3 regions of the Pseudoalteromonas sp. S8-8 genome follow, and region 2 is predicted to be linked to each of the others. Evidence: predicted binding sites of a transcription regulator. Region 2 holds the regulator's gene; each other region holds the start of a gene.

Region 1 (4,258 bases), on a different contig from region 2:
ACATTAAGCTGGTCGACAAAGACAGTAAAAATAATTTAGCTAAATTCTGACGTCTATTTATTTACTAACCACTTAAGTTTACTACTTTAAGGGCCGCATTTATGCGGCCTTTATGTGTAATAAACTGTATAAAACTTCATAGCGTTTCTACATATTCCCCACAGCTTTTTACGCTAATATTTTATGTTCTCTTATAAAGTTACCTTACTGGTATTTAGTTTATAAGGAAGAGTATGAAACCATTAATTATAGGGGCGATAGCATTAAGCCTCAGTGCTTGTTCTGCGGTAACCATTCAGCCACAGGCAACAGCAAAAATAACGAGCCAAGCTAATTTCGAAGATAGCCGCCCATTTTATTTATGGGGGGTAGTGGGTGAGCAGCGGGTAGACGTAAAACAAATATGTTCAAATACACCGGTTATTCAAATGCAGTCACAACAAACGTTTAGCGATGGAGCGCTGAGTTTAATTACGCTTGGAATATACTCGCCCCATACCATTAAAGTGTGGTGCCAAGAGCAAATACTAGGGGAGACATTATGAGCATCAAGCTATTTGCAGCCGGTTGCACACTGATTATTTTAACGGGGTGTACAAATATTTACTTTGATAACGGTATACAGAGCAAAGTAAGCAATAAAACGCTAAAAAGCTCACAGTGGCATCATAATTTTGCACTTGCGTTGTACGAGGGATCAGAGCCGTTAGATTTAACAACACATTGCCCACAAGGGGAGTGGCAAAGCGTTCATACGTATAAATCGTTTACTAATGGTTTAGCTGAGGTGGTTGTGAATCAAATCGGCCCAGCTTGGTACCCTAAAACAGTAGAAGTACAATGTAATAAGGTACCATTTAAAGCAAAACAGCTATAAAACGAGAAAAGGGCCAAAAGGCCCTTCGTGTCGCAGCAAGTAACACATTCTTTCTTATAAATTAAAGTCTACAGAATAAGCAACGTAAGCTTTAATATCTGAATCATCCATATCTGTATCAGATAAACCAAAAGTGAAACCATCTTTCGAAATTGATACACCGTAATCTAGAATATTGTCATCACCAATAAAGTCACCAGAGTAATGGCCTAAGTGAAGTGCCATTTCAGTGCCGTTACTGCCAACAGCAAAACCGTAGTCAGCTGTGAGGTAAAGTGAATCACCAAAGTCTGTACCATCACCACTTGCAGCTGATGTTGCTAATACAGAAGCACCAAAGGTAAAGCCTTCAACACTGATGCTACCGTAAATTTCAGAGAAATCTGCGTCTGCTTCAGAAGCTGCGTCTGGGTAAGCGTAATAAATATAACCAACATCGTAGCTAACACTTTCGTTAATATCGCCACCAAAGCCTGCATATAAGTCAAGCTCATAGGTCATTTCATCGGCCCACGATGCGTTTGAAGCCCAAGTACCTGCATAAAAGCCCGATTCATTGGCGTAATCAATACCGCCTGAAATAGCTGCATCGCCCCCAGTTTGCTCTTGACCACGCCATAAGTAGTTTGATGTTGCCGCTGCATTAGCAGTTACTTCAGCATGTACGGCTGTTGACGTTAAAGATGTTGCGCCCATTAATGCTATAGCACTTATAGCGATGGTTTTTTTTAGTTTTAGCATGTCCATTTCCCGTTATATGATTTTTGCTCGCCAAGGTTTTTATTATGTAATCGGAACCTTTAGGCTGACGGCTTTTTATTGTTTAACTAACGGGATAATTGCACTGTATGTGCCAGCTTCATTATTTTTTATTAAAAATTATTTTTTATTTATTAAAAACATGAGCTTGAATTTTATGAATAGGATGGGGATATAACATGAAGGAAGATGTTGCGCACATTGGTGGTGCATAAATTAACCTAGCCGCACCATAAAAGTACGGCTAAATTAGAAGATTTTAACCGAATATAGTGCGCATAAGGCTAATTGTTTCGTTTACGCTGCGACCTTTTTGTACTTCACTCACAATTGAATCACGTTTACTGCGAATGTGTTCAGGAATATCGTCAGCAGCAAGAGCACGGTCTACTAATATTTCTGCAGACTCTTTACCTCTACGCTGAGTTTTACCTGTTGTAGTTGTAGTACGTTTAGGCTTGGTTAGCAGTTTAATGTAGTTAGAGTTATCTGGTGTTTTAGCATCTGCGTAGTGAAAGAAACATGGAATTAATGCTTTAATAGCAACCAATTGTTCTTCTAACTCATTACTAGGTTTAGCCATTTTGTACCATGACATAGCTTGAATACCTTTTACGATATCTTGCCAGTAACGCTCAAAATCACTATTTTTAAGTTTAGAAACACCAAGGGCACCACATAATGCATCTAATCGATTATTTGTAATCGGAGTAAATAAATCAGGGCGACGCATTGCAAGCAGTCGTGTTGCAGGCGCAAGTGTTGGTTTTTCGTTGTTGTCGGTGAATATTTTTGAATAAGCAGCAACAAATTGTTGATATTCGTATTGAGTAATATCACCTTCAAGTGGAATATTCACTAGTGCATCGTCAAAAGCACCTGGTAAATCACCAAGCATTTGATGGAAGCTCTTTGCACTCTTTGTAGATGCAAACCATTCAACGTCAAAGTTGTATGTGCTTGGATCAAGTGATGCCATGTGCTTACCGCTAAACGCAAGTAAGTCTTCAGGAATCATATCTTTAAGAGACTGTTCACGAATGCTTTTGATGTAGTCTACCAAACGAAGCTGTTCATCAAGTGCAATAACGTCTTTGTGTTGTTCTACAAATACACTTACAACAGGCCACGGAGCAATACGTAAAGTTTTAACCTGTAAAAAGCTGATAGCTGAAATAAGCTGATCGTGTAGCTTCTTAAGTACTGGTAACTGCTGTGGCTCTAGCAAATCGTAGTTCATACGATCTCTGCTTGCACTTAGCAATTCGTAACACCAAGGTAAAAAATCATCAGGGTGGTTTTCTACTTTCACGGCCATAAGGTTAAGGCTTAACTCTGAAGATTGCTTCAGAATGTTCTGATAGATTTGATTTTCTTGTTCGCCTAGCGTCATTTTTGACGGTGAAATTAGCAGTTTTTTCATGCCTTGTAGAATCTCCGGTTTAGATATATATTTTTTTGCTGGTCTATTTTAGCGCAATTACGCTAATAACAACAGCGCTGTCCTCCATACGTTGTAATTGAAGTGACTAAATCAGTATTTTTGCTAATAAAATGAGACTAATGCTTTAACATGTATCAATCATTTTCATCCAGTACAAATAGGCTTTCAACTGAGGTATTAAAATGCTTTGCTATTTTTAGAGCAATTATTACCGACGGCGTAAACCGGTTTGTTTCTACGGTACTTATTGTTTTGCGCGACACGTTAATAGCATCAGCAAGTTCTTGCTGTGAAAGCCCGGCCTCTTTTCGATACTTTGCTATGTTATTTTGCATTTCCTCTCCTAATCACGATTTTGCCAAAGCAATGAAGCGCCATATACCAAGAGCATGATACCTAGGTAGAATATTGCCATAGTTGCATGCGAAAATTCGGTAGGTATTTCATCGCTTATATAAAAAACACCAAGAAGGCAAAACCCAAATGCAAAACTTGTATGTTTATATGCATTAGTGTCAATGGTGTTTAGAAACTCATCTTTATAAGCGTATTGAAAATACATTTTTAACGGAAAACCCCCTTTAATGAGATAAATAATCACTATAACTATATAAAAAAAAACGCCCATTCCAACAGTTAAAAGCCCTCCAATATGTTGATCTTGTTTTATTAGTGAGTAAACACAGAGAAGTAAACAAACTATCCCTGCGCTTAAACTAATCCATATGTTTTGACCCATAAATTGTTCTTCAGTTTTAATATCCTGTTGTTTCATAGTATTCATCCTGTAATAGTATTTTATTTTTTGTAACCTCTGGGTATCAATGCAACCTTGGGGTATCACCGGGTCAATACTTATTTGTAACCTAAAGGTATCAAAATGTTTCAGGAAAGATTCATATAGAACAGGTAAAGTAGTTTTAGTGGCTTTTTTACATCAACTACAATGATTTTAAGGCTAACACTCGCTATGATAAGAACATTATTTGCACGTTTGAAAGGACGATCATGAAAACCTTACTTAAAATTGTAGGTGTAATACTTTTACTATGTATAGCACTAATTGTTGCCGCACCGTTTTTAATTCCTACTGATACTATTTTTAATAAAGTGTCGCAGCAGGTAGAACAAACAACTGGGCGCACTCTTACTATTAAAGGTGATAAAACACTTAGCGT
Region 2 (4,258 bases):
GAGTCAATTGATAGTGGGTGTAATCTACGAGTTTCAGAAAAACGTTTTATCAATGTTTGATCGTCGCTATCTAAATAAAATAACGTAGGGTTTGCAAAGCCTGGCAAGTATTCAAGAATATCGTTAAATTCATCTTGTTGTTTAGGGATGTTCCGTACATCAATGCTAACAGCAATTTTATCGTAGCTATCAGACACACTGCGAACTAATGAAGGAAGCAAGTTAACTGGAATATTATCTACGCAATAATAACCTAAATCTTCTACAATGCGTAAAGCAACCGACTTTCCAGAACCAGAACGGCCGCTTATGATAATTAACTCCATTTAACACCCTTTATAAAACTATGATTGATTGACAATAACTTGGTAAAGCTCAGTATCTGATTTTGCACTGCGTAACTGTTTACAAAAATCTTTGTTGTTTAGTTTATCAGCAATGGTTGCTAGAGTCTTTAAGTGCTGCTGGTTATCGCCATCTGGTACGATGAGTGCGACGAAAATATCAACAGGGCGATTATCGATTGCATCAAAATTTATTGGAGTTTCGCTAACGAGTACTAAAGCCAAAGGCTCTTCTGCACCGCTCATTCTTCCATGAGGAATGGCAATGCCACGCCCTATACCTGTACTACCCAATTTTTCTCTGCTCATTAAAGCATTAAGAATATCTTGTTGCGGTAAATACGGAAGTTTGTCGTGAGCAAGTTCGCTAATGAACTCTAAAATTCTTTTTTTGCTATTAAAAAGGACCGCAGCTTTGCTGCAGTCCTGGCATATAAGTGAGCTTAATTTCATCATATTAGTGTCGAGCAAGCTTCTCTTTGTGTTTAATTACTTGTCGATCGAGCTTGTCGATCAACGAGTCAATGGCGGCATACATATCTTGATGTTCTGTAGAGGCAAATAACTCAGCACCGCTTACGTGTATGGTGGCTTCTGCTTTTTGATTTAATTTTTCTACATCGAGAATGACATGAACATTATTAATATGATCAGAGTGTCTTTCTAGCTTCGCAAATTTGGTATTAATATAGTCTCTTAGTGAATCGGTTAATTCTACGTGACGACCAGTTAAGTTTAGTTGCATAAGCATTACCCTCTTTTTTTGCGTCTTAAATCAAACTTTTACGTTGATTTGACGGTGGAATAGCCAGAGATTCGCGGTATTTTGCGATTGTACGTCTCGCTACTTTAATTCCTTGCTCAGCCAATATATCCGCTATTTTGCTATCACTCAATGGTTTTGCTGAGTTTTCTGCTGCGATTAATTTTCGGATAAGCGCACGGATTGCTGTAGATGAACATTCACCACCGTTTTCGGTGCTTACATGGCTTGAGAAAAAGTATTTAAGCTCAAATATACCACGGGGTGTGTGCATATACTTTTGGGTTGTTACGCGCGAAATTGTTGATTCGTGCATTTCTACCATTTCAGCAACATCATTTAAAACCATTGGTTTCATGGCTTCAGGACCGTGTTCAAAAAAGCCTTGTTGTTGCTTAACAATACAATTTGTTACTTTTAATAGCGTGTCGTTTCTACTTTCTAAGCTTTTAATAAACCATTTAGCTTCTTGTAAATGCGAGCGAATAAACTGGCTGTCACCACTGGATTTTACAGTGCGAGACATTGCCGCGTATTGGCTATTAACACGAATTTTAGGCATGCTGTCTGGGTTTAACTCAACAACCCAGCGGCCTTTAATTTTTTTAACTGACACATCAGGAATAACATACTCAGATTCTTCTCTTACAATAGTATCTGCAGGTTTAGGGCTTAGAGTATGTATTAATGTCATTACTTCTTTAAGCTCTTCTTCTTTGAGCTTAGTTTTCTTCATTAATGTACGATAGTCACGAGCAGCTAATAAATCAATATGCTCGGTTAAAATCATTTTTGTTTCATTAATGTAAGGTGTTTCTTTATCAAACTGGTTAAGCTGAATACATAAACACTCTTGTAGGCTACGCGCAGCAATACCAACAGGATCAAACAGTTGGATGCGTTTTAATACAGCTTCAATTTCATCAAGTTCGACTTCGTTATCATCTTCGTTTTCTTGATTGAAGCTTTCTAAAATCTCTTCGCAGCTTAGTGTTAAAATACCTGAATCATCGACGGCTTCTACAATAGCAATAGCAATCGCTTCGTCTGTAGGGCTAAATGGCGTTAGTTGTAACTGCCACATTAAATACTCATGGAGCGTTTCAGTAGAGGCGCCTTGGTATATTGATTCGTCTTCAGGCATCGGACCCGATGATGCTGCTGGGGCGGCACTCATGTACTCATCCCAACTAACATCCATAGCCATGTCGTCACTTAGCGTGTCTTTTGCAAGTGCTTCACCACTATCTTGTTCGTATTCGCTTGGAGCATCATCGGCAGATGCGCTAACAGTTATGTCATCTGTATCTGCTTTTTGCTCGTTTTTACCAGCAGCGTCTTCTGAATAGTCTGCTTCTTCAACCTCTAATAGCGGGTTGCTGTCGAGAGCTTCTTGTATTTCTTGCTGGAGATCCAATGTACTGAGTTGCAACAAACGAATAGCTTGTTGCAACTGTGGAGTCATTGTAAGTTGCTGGCCCATGCGCAGCTGTAGTGATTGCCTCATGTATCTCTAACAATCCTTTTATGTTGTTATAATTAATACTAGCAGATGCTTAAAGACATGGCGTAAATGTTACAGCCTAAATTGCTCGCCTAAGTAAACATCGCGTACTGTTTTATCATTTAATACGTGTTCTGGAGTACCTGATGCAATCAGCTCCCCATGAGAAACAATGTAGGCTTTTTCACAAACATCAAGGGTTTCTCTTACGTTATGATCGGTAATTAATACACCAATCCCACGATTTTTAAGATGTTCTATTATTTTCTTTATATCTAATACCGAAATCGGGTCAACACCTGCAAATGGTTCATCCAGTAATATAAATTTAGGATCTGCTGCCAGCGCACGTGCTATTTCCACACGACGACGTTCGCCACCCGACAACGCCATACCTTGGCTATCACGAATGTGTTGTATGCTAAATTCATCTAATAATTTATCGAGAGTGTCTTCTCTAGCTTGTTTATTTAACTCTTTGCGCGTTTCTAAAATGGCCATTAAGTTTTGATAAACAGTCAGCTTTCTGAATATTGAAGACTCTTGCGGTAAGTAGCCAATGCCTAATCTAGCACGACTATGCATAGGTAAAAGAGTAATATCGTTATCGTCTATCGATATTTTACCTTTGTCGCTAGGTACAAGTCCTACTATCATATAAAACGTGGTGGTTTTACCTGCGCCGTTAGGGCCAAGTAAGCCAACAATACTGCCAGCTTTGACTTCAAGGCCGACGTTTTTTACAACTTCACGGCCTTTATAGCTCTTTGCTAATAGCTCTGCTTTTAATGTGCTCATGGTTGACCTTTGTCGCTTTTTTTACTTTTTTTAGTCTCGATTGGCACTAAAATTGTGTGAACGCGGTCAGTTGAGTTTTCATCTTTTTCGGCACTGATTAGCTGCTGCTCTATATCGTAGGTAATGCTTTTAGCATTTATTTTTTGTCCCGCTTGCGATACTTGTGCATTACCAACAAGCGTTAAAAAACGCTTAGATACATCATAACGTACTTCGTCAGCACTGGCGCTCATAGTCGTGCCATCTGATTGCTTTTCTTCAAAGTGCGCAGGGCTACCTGTAGCAATTAATAATTGTTTATTATCACCAAGTTCATCGCGTTTATGTACTTCTAAGCGGTCGGCTGTGATACGGCGGTTACCGTGAATAATTTCAACGTTTTTCTCAAAAATCCCGACATTAGCTTTTAATTGGCCTTCTTGCTTATCGGCGCTTATTGAAATTTGATTTGCAGCCGGTTGCGTGTTTTGCTCTGCAGCACTACTATTAAACGCTAGTATAAGTGTAGGAATAATAAGTGATTTTAATATTTTATTGGTCATAATATATGGTTCGCGTATGGTTAATTAGTTTTATCACTTCGGTTTTTAAGTCGGCTTCTAGGCCTTTACCAGTGATTTTTAAATTGGGTCCAGTGATGATAACGGGTTGCTCCGAACGCATTGTTAATAGTTTTATATCTACCTGAATATTATCAGCATTGATTTTGTCTATCATGGCGTTATCGGTTAAGTTTTTGGCAACCACATTGCCTTCTAAAATTAATTGTTTGTCTTCGTATAATGTTGCTTCGTCTGCATTTATTTGCCACGTTTGCTTTTCGTTATATAAAGTAAAAATAGGTTTTTC
Region 3 (4,258 bases), on a different contig from region 2:
TACCAAACTTGAAATAGCAAAAGGCACAACGGCTATTTACCAAGTAGGTAAACGTAAGTTTGCAAACATCACTGTAGCTTAAATACCGTTTGAAAACTAAAAAACCAGCCTAGGCTGGTTTTTTTGTGCTCGTATTTTGGGGTCTGTAAATAGTTACGAGGTAGTCACTAAATAGTCACTAAATCACTTTTAATATTTCAATACTTACAATTACTAACAACCAAAATACACGCGCCTGATTTAATCTATTAATTATTACAGGTACATCCTCGGGTGTAGGTAGTCTATCAGTACCTATACGCATTTTATTAAAGCGAGTACCTAAATAAACTGCAGGCCCGCCCAGCTGCACGCCAAGTGATGCAGAGCATGTGCTTAGTAGCCAACCTGTATTTGTTTGATAAAAATGTCTACCATAATGCTTTATGTAGTGCATGCTTTGTTTGCTCGCTCTACTTGCTGCAATAGTTAAAGCGAGTAAGCGCATTGGAATATACTCAATAATAAACAACAGAGTTTTAAGCGGTTTTAAAAAGTAGCTATTTGGGGATATATCACTACGCCAGGCTTGTTGTATTAAAGTAAATAATCGATAGGCGAGGGCAGCAATAGGGCCAAAGGCTAAAAATATAAATATAACTACGAAATAGTATCGAGCAGTGCGCAGTATTAAGCTTTCAATTAATGCTTTAATAATACCAGGAGATGAAAGCCTATTAACTTCACGGGCAAGCAGTGGTTTTAGTAATTCGCGTGCCGTCGATTTTTGATTTTGTTTAGTTAGCTTTGCAATGCGAAGTGCTTTTTTATCAATACTCTTACTCTCTAAGCATAAGTATAAAATAAGGCCAGCGAGTAATTCAGGATAAAAAGCAAACTCGAGTAGTAGCACTACAATAATGAGAATGACACTTAAAATGAGCGTGCTTGCGAGTATAGCTGCCAAATATTGATAGCTTTTAGGTTCTTTGCTTTTGTATATGCGTTTGCCAATAGCACTAAAAACAGCATTTAACGCCGTATTAGGATGATACCAGCTAATAAGGGGAATAAAGCGCTCAGCAAGGAGCGCTAGTATGAAGGCAATAAAGTCCAAGTGGTTTTGAACAATATTGCTAAGCATTTACAGAGACACTGCAGTTAGCTTTTCTAAAAGTGCGACAACCATTTTAGATGAGTTGATTGATGCTGTTTCTAGGTATTCTTCGAATGATTGTGGTGATTCTTTACCTGCTATATCAGACATTGAGCGAATTACAACAAATGGTGTGTTAAGCGTAAAACACGTTTGTGCAATCGAAGCGCCTTCCATTTCAACGGCAAGCATTGTAGGAAAATCACTGCGTGCTTTATCAATACGTACCGGATCACACATAAATGTGTCACCAGTACAAATTAAGCCAACAAGTGTTTTAACATCACTGATTTGTTCGATTGTTTGTTGTGCTGCTTCAACTAACTTAGGGTGAGCTGTAAAGCCTGCTGGCATTTGTGGTACTTGGCCAATTTCGTAGCCAAAAGCAGTAACATCTACATCGTGATGACGTACTTCTGACGAAATTACTACGTCGCCAACACTTAGAGAAGGATCGAATCCACCGGCAGAGCCTGTGTTAATTACGCAATCAGGTTTGAAGTTATCAATCAGTAAGGTAGTTGCAATTGTTGATGCTACTTTACCAATACCAGATTGAACAAGTGTTACTGTGTTACCAGCCAATTCACCAGTATAAAAAGTGAAACCTGCTTTAGTTAAAATTTGTGGGTTTTGCATCGCTTCACGTAAAATTTTAACTTCTGGCTCCATTGCGCCAATAATACCAACATTCATAATGTTTAATTCCTGAGTTTGAATCACTTGATTATACGTGAAGTTAGCAATAAAAAACAAAAAAGCGAGCTTGTTTATGAGCTCGCTTTAAATACTTTTTAGGAGAGTATTTAATTTGGTTTTTAAATTTCAGCTAAAGCAGTTGTTTGTGCTTTGGCTTGAGAAGGTGAAAGTACCGCTGGCTTATGTGAGCGATTACGAACAGGGCGCTGCGTTTGTGTTGCTGCAGGCTTACCAAGTTTAAACATAATTGCATCGCGTACTTCAGAAGGACGGTAGCCTGATTTAACTTTCATACGAATATGTGGAATGCCCGCAGACTCTAGTGCACCGTTTACAAACCAGTCGCGTTGAGCTTTGTGACCATCTTTATTAGCATTGTTAACTAGGTCAACGGCCGCAACAATAGTTAGTTTTTCTTTATCGATTAATACAAAGTCGAGTTGCTTATTTTTAGCTTTAGCTAAAGCAGCACGTTTAGATTTAATAGAAAGACCTTGCTTACAGTCAATAACGTCAATTAGCTTAACGCGACTAACAATTTTATATTGATCGCCTACAGCACGCTCGAGAAGATTTAAAAAAGCGCCTTCAACCTGCGTAAAAACAGTTTGCTTGCGGGTAAAAGGATACGGGTTTCCGCCATCGTCATTAAATTTTGACGCAACAACAGAAGCCCCGACAACTAATACTAGAATTAATAATAAAGCGAATTCCATACGGTAACTCCATAACAACAAATTGACACTGCTCAAATAAAGCAATTTACGTGCCTAAAAAGTATGAGTTATAAAATAATTACCAACTGTTTATAAAAGCTAAAACTATGTAGCTATTAAGCTTTGTATCCACCTTCAATACCTTTAACCGCAATAGCTACAGCATCGTGTGCATGGAGTGATTCATAATGGTTTATTTGCAGCCAGTAATCGCTGTAATTATCTGTTTCTAATAAAGCTTTAATTTTACGCGCTGCATCTTCACAAAACATAAGATTTTGACCATTTAAACGGGCAAATTCTTGCTCGTCTTCGCGTTTTACTGCCGCTTGTACAGGCGTTTTAAGTTCAGCTTCGAGGGTATTTATTAGAGTCACTACGTCAAATTCTTGAATATTGCTATCAAGCTTTACTTTTACGTTGGCAATAGAGCGCTGCGAGTGAGGTGTAGCGACTATGCCTTGTGTAGTGCCTAGCCATTCGTGCACATCTTTTTGGCTTAAGGTTTCTTGGTTAAACTTTTCGTTAAACGCGTTTTGTATAAGCTGGCGCGCAAGTGCTGCAGAGCAAGGGCACGTTGAAGAATAGGTAACATCTACAGTTAGCTCGTAGCTAATAATGTTATTTTCAATTGTACTGGTAAGTACAACTGGGTAGCTTTTCCAGCCCGCTTTACCACTTAATAGTGATTTACGGCGTAGCGGTAATTCAAATTTAAATTCAATTTGTGCTTTATCGCTCAGCCCTTCGTGGCTAGTTATAAAAGTATCGAGTGCTTGCGCTATTGTTTGCGGATTGACTTGCTGCTCAGTTGAAAGCAGGTCAAGTGCTAAAAATAGACGTGACATATGAATGCCTTTGGCATCTTCTTTATGCAAATTTACAAATGCACGAGCTTTGGCATTTACTGTAACTGGAGATAAGTCTCGTGACTCAAAAATAAATGGCAGTTCGATTTCGCCCATGCCAACCCAGTCTAATTTACCTGTTTGTAAAGCGGGTGCAGTGTCTGCTATATCTGGCATATTGGTTTGCATGTGCGCTACTCGTATTTTGGAGATAATAAAGCGGGGCATTTTACACTAAATAATTTATTGCTGAAATGATGAGTTTAAGAGATGAGCAAAATCAAACATGAAAAATTCTGTTTTTATCGCACAACATGGGTAGTGGTAGGAGAAAAATGCTAAAATCTGGGAAAATGGTATGTTTATACATGCGCATTGCCTTCTTTATATTTAAGCACACAGCTAAGAGATAAAATTACGTATGACCGATTATTCTTTGAGCCCTTGGGCTCGGGTACTTTCCAGCTCAATAACGCGATTTGGTGAATTTAAAACCGCAGCTATTTGTTACACTTTATTTTTAACTGTATCTCTTATTTTATCGAGCATGTTTTATTATGTTGCGATAGGCGAATTACACCTTGTTGATATTTTGGCTGTGGTATTTTTTACTGCTGTGGTTTCTCCTTTAATTATAAGTGTATTACTTAATTCAATTCGTCAATTAGATGCCTCGTATGCTTATTTAGATAGCGCAACCAAACAGGAAAAACTCTTAAACCAAACCCTAAAAGACAACATTAGCCGTTTAAATATTGAAATTGATGAGCGTAAAATGGCATTTCATGCCAAGCATCGCGCTATTGAAGAGCTGCGCCGAGAAATTGCTGAGCGTAAAAAAACACAACAAGAACTTGCCC

Evidence for each region. Region 2 encodes sigma-54, which starts transcription at its own class of promoters, with help from an activator protein. Its sites were predicted from a motif close to GTTGGCACGNNNNTNGNNT; they were not measured.
Region 1: the regulator sigma-54 is predicted to act here: its motif matches at 1,717-1,735, upstream of L659_RS0117440 (TorF family putative porin).
Region 3: the regulator sigma-54 is predicted to act here: its motif matches at 2,590-2,608, upstream of L659_RS0104130 (DUF2726 domain-containing protein).

What each region holds. Positions count from the first base shown of each region.
Region 1 is NZ_AUTR01000052.1:13,244-17,501, reverse strand. It holds partial or broken gene L659_RS0117455 (M1 family metallopeptidase) at 1-50, shown strand, start outside; gene L659_RS0117450 (Bor family protein) at 234-545, shown strand; gene L659_RS0117445 (Bor/Iss family lipoprotein) at 542-877, shown strand; gene L659_RS0117440 (TorF family putative porin) at 932-1,618, opposite strand; gene L659_RS0117435 (hypothetical protein) at 1,896-3,059, opposite strand; gene L659_RS0117430 (helix-turn-helix transcriptional regulator) at 3,215-3,415, opposite strand; gene L659_RS0117425 (hypothetical protein) at 3,424-3,855, opposite strand; gene L659_RS0117420 (AsmA family protein) at 4,089-4,258, shown strand, end outside.
Region 2 is NZ_AUTR01000026.1:14,607-18,864, forward strand. It holds gene rapZ (RNase adapter RapZ) at 1-326, opposite strand, end outside; gene ptsN (PTS IIA-like nitrogen regulatory protein PtsN) at 345-797, opposite strand; gene hpf (ribosome hibernation promoting factor) at 802-1,089, opposite strand; gene L659_RS0108080 (RNA polymerase factor sigma-54) at 1,115-2,614, opposite strand; gene lptB (LPS export ABC transporter ATP-binding protein) at 2,684-3,409, opposite strand; gene lptA (lipopolysaccharide transport periplasmic protein LptA) at 3,406-3,951, opposite strand; gene lptC (LPS export ABC transporter periplasmic protein LptC) at 3,941-4,258, opposite strand, start outside.
Region 3 is NZ_AUTR01000017.1:9,602-13,859, forward strand. It holds gene tyrS (tyrosine--tRNA ligase) at 1-82, shown strand, start outside; gene L659_RS0104120 (cobalamin biosynthesis protein CobD/CbiB) at 179-1,123, opposite strand; gene mtnN (5'-methylthioadenosine/S-adenosylhomocysteine nucleosidase) at 1,124-1,831, opposite strand; gene L659_RS0104130 (DUF2726 domain-containing protein) at 1,954-2,550, opposite strand; gene folE2 (GTP cyclohydrolase FolE2) at 2,667-3,587, opposite strand; gene arcB (aerobic respiration two-component sensor histidine kinase ArcB) at 3,820-4,258, shown strand, end outside.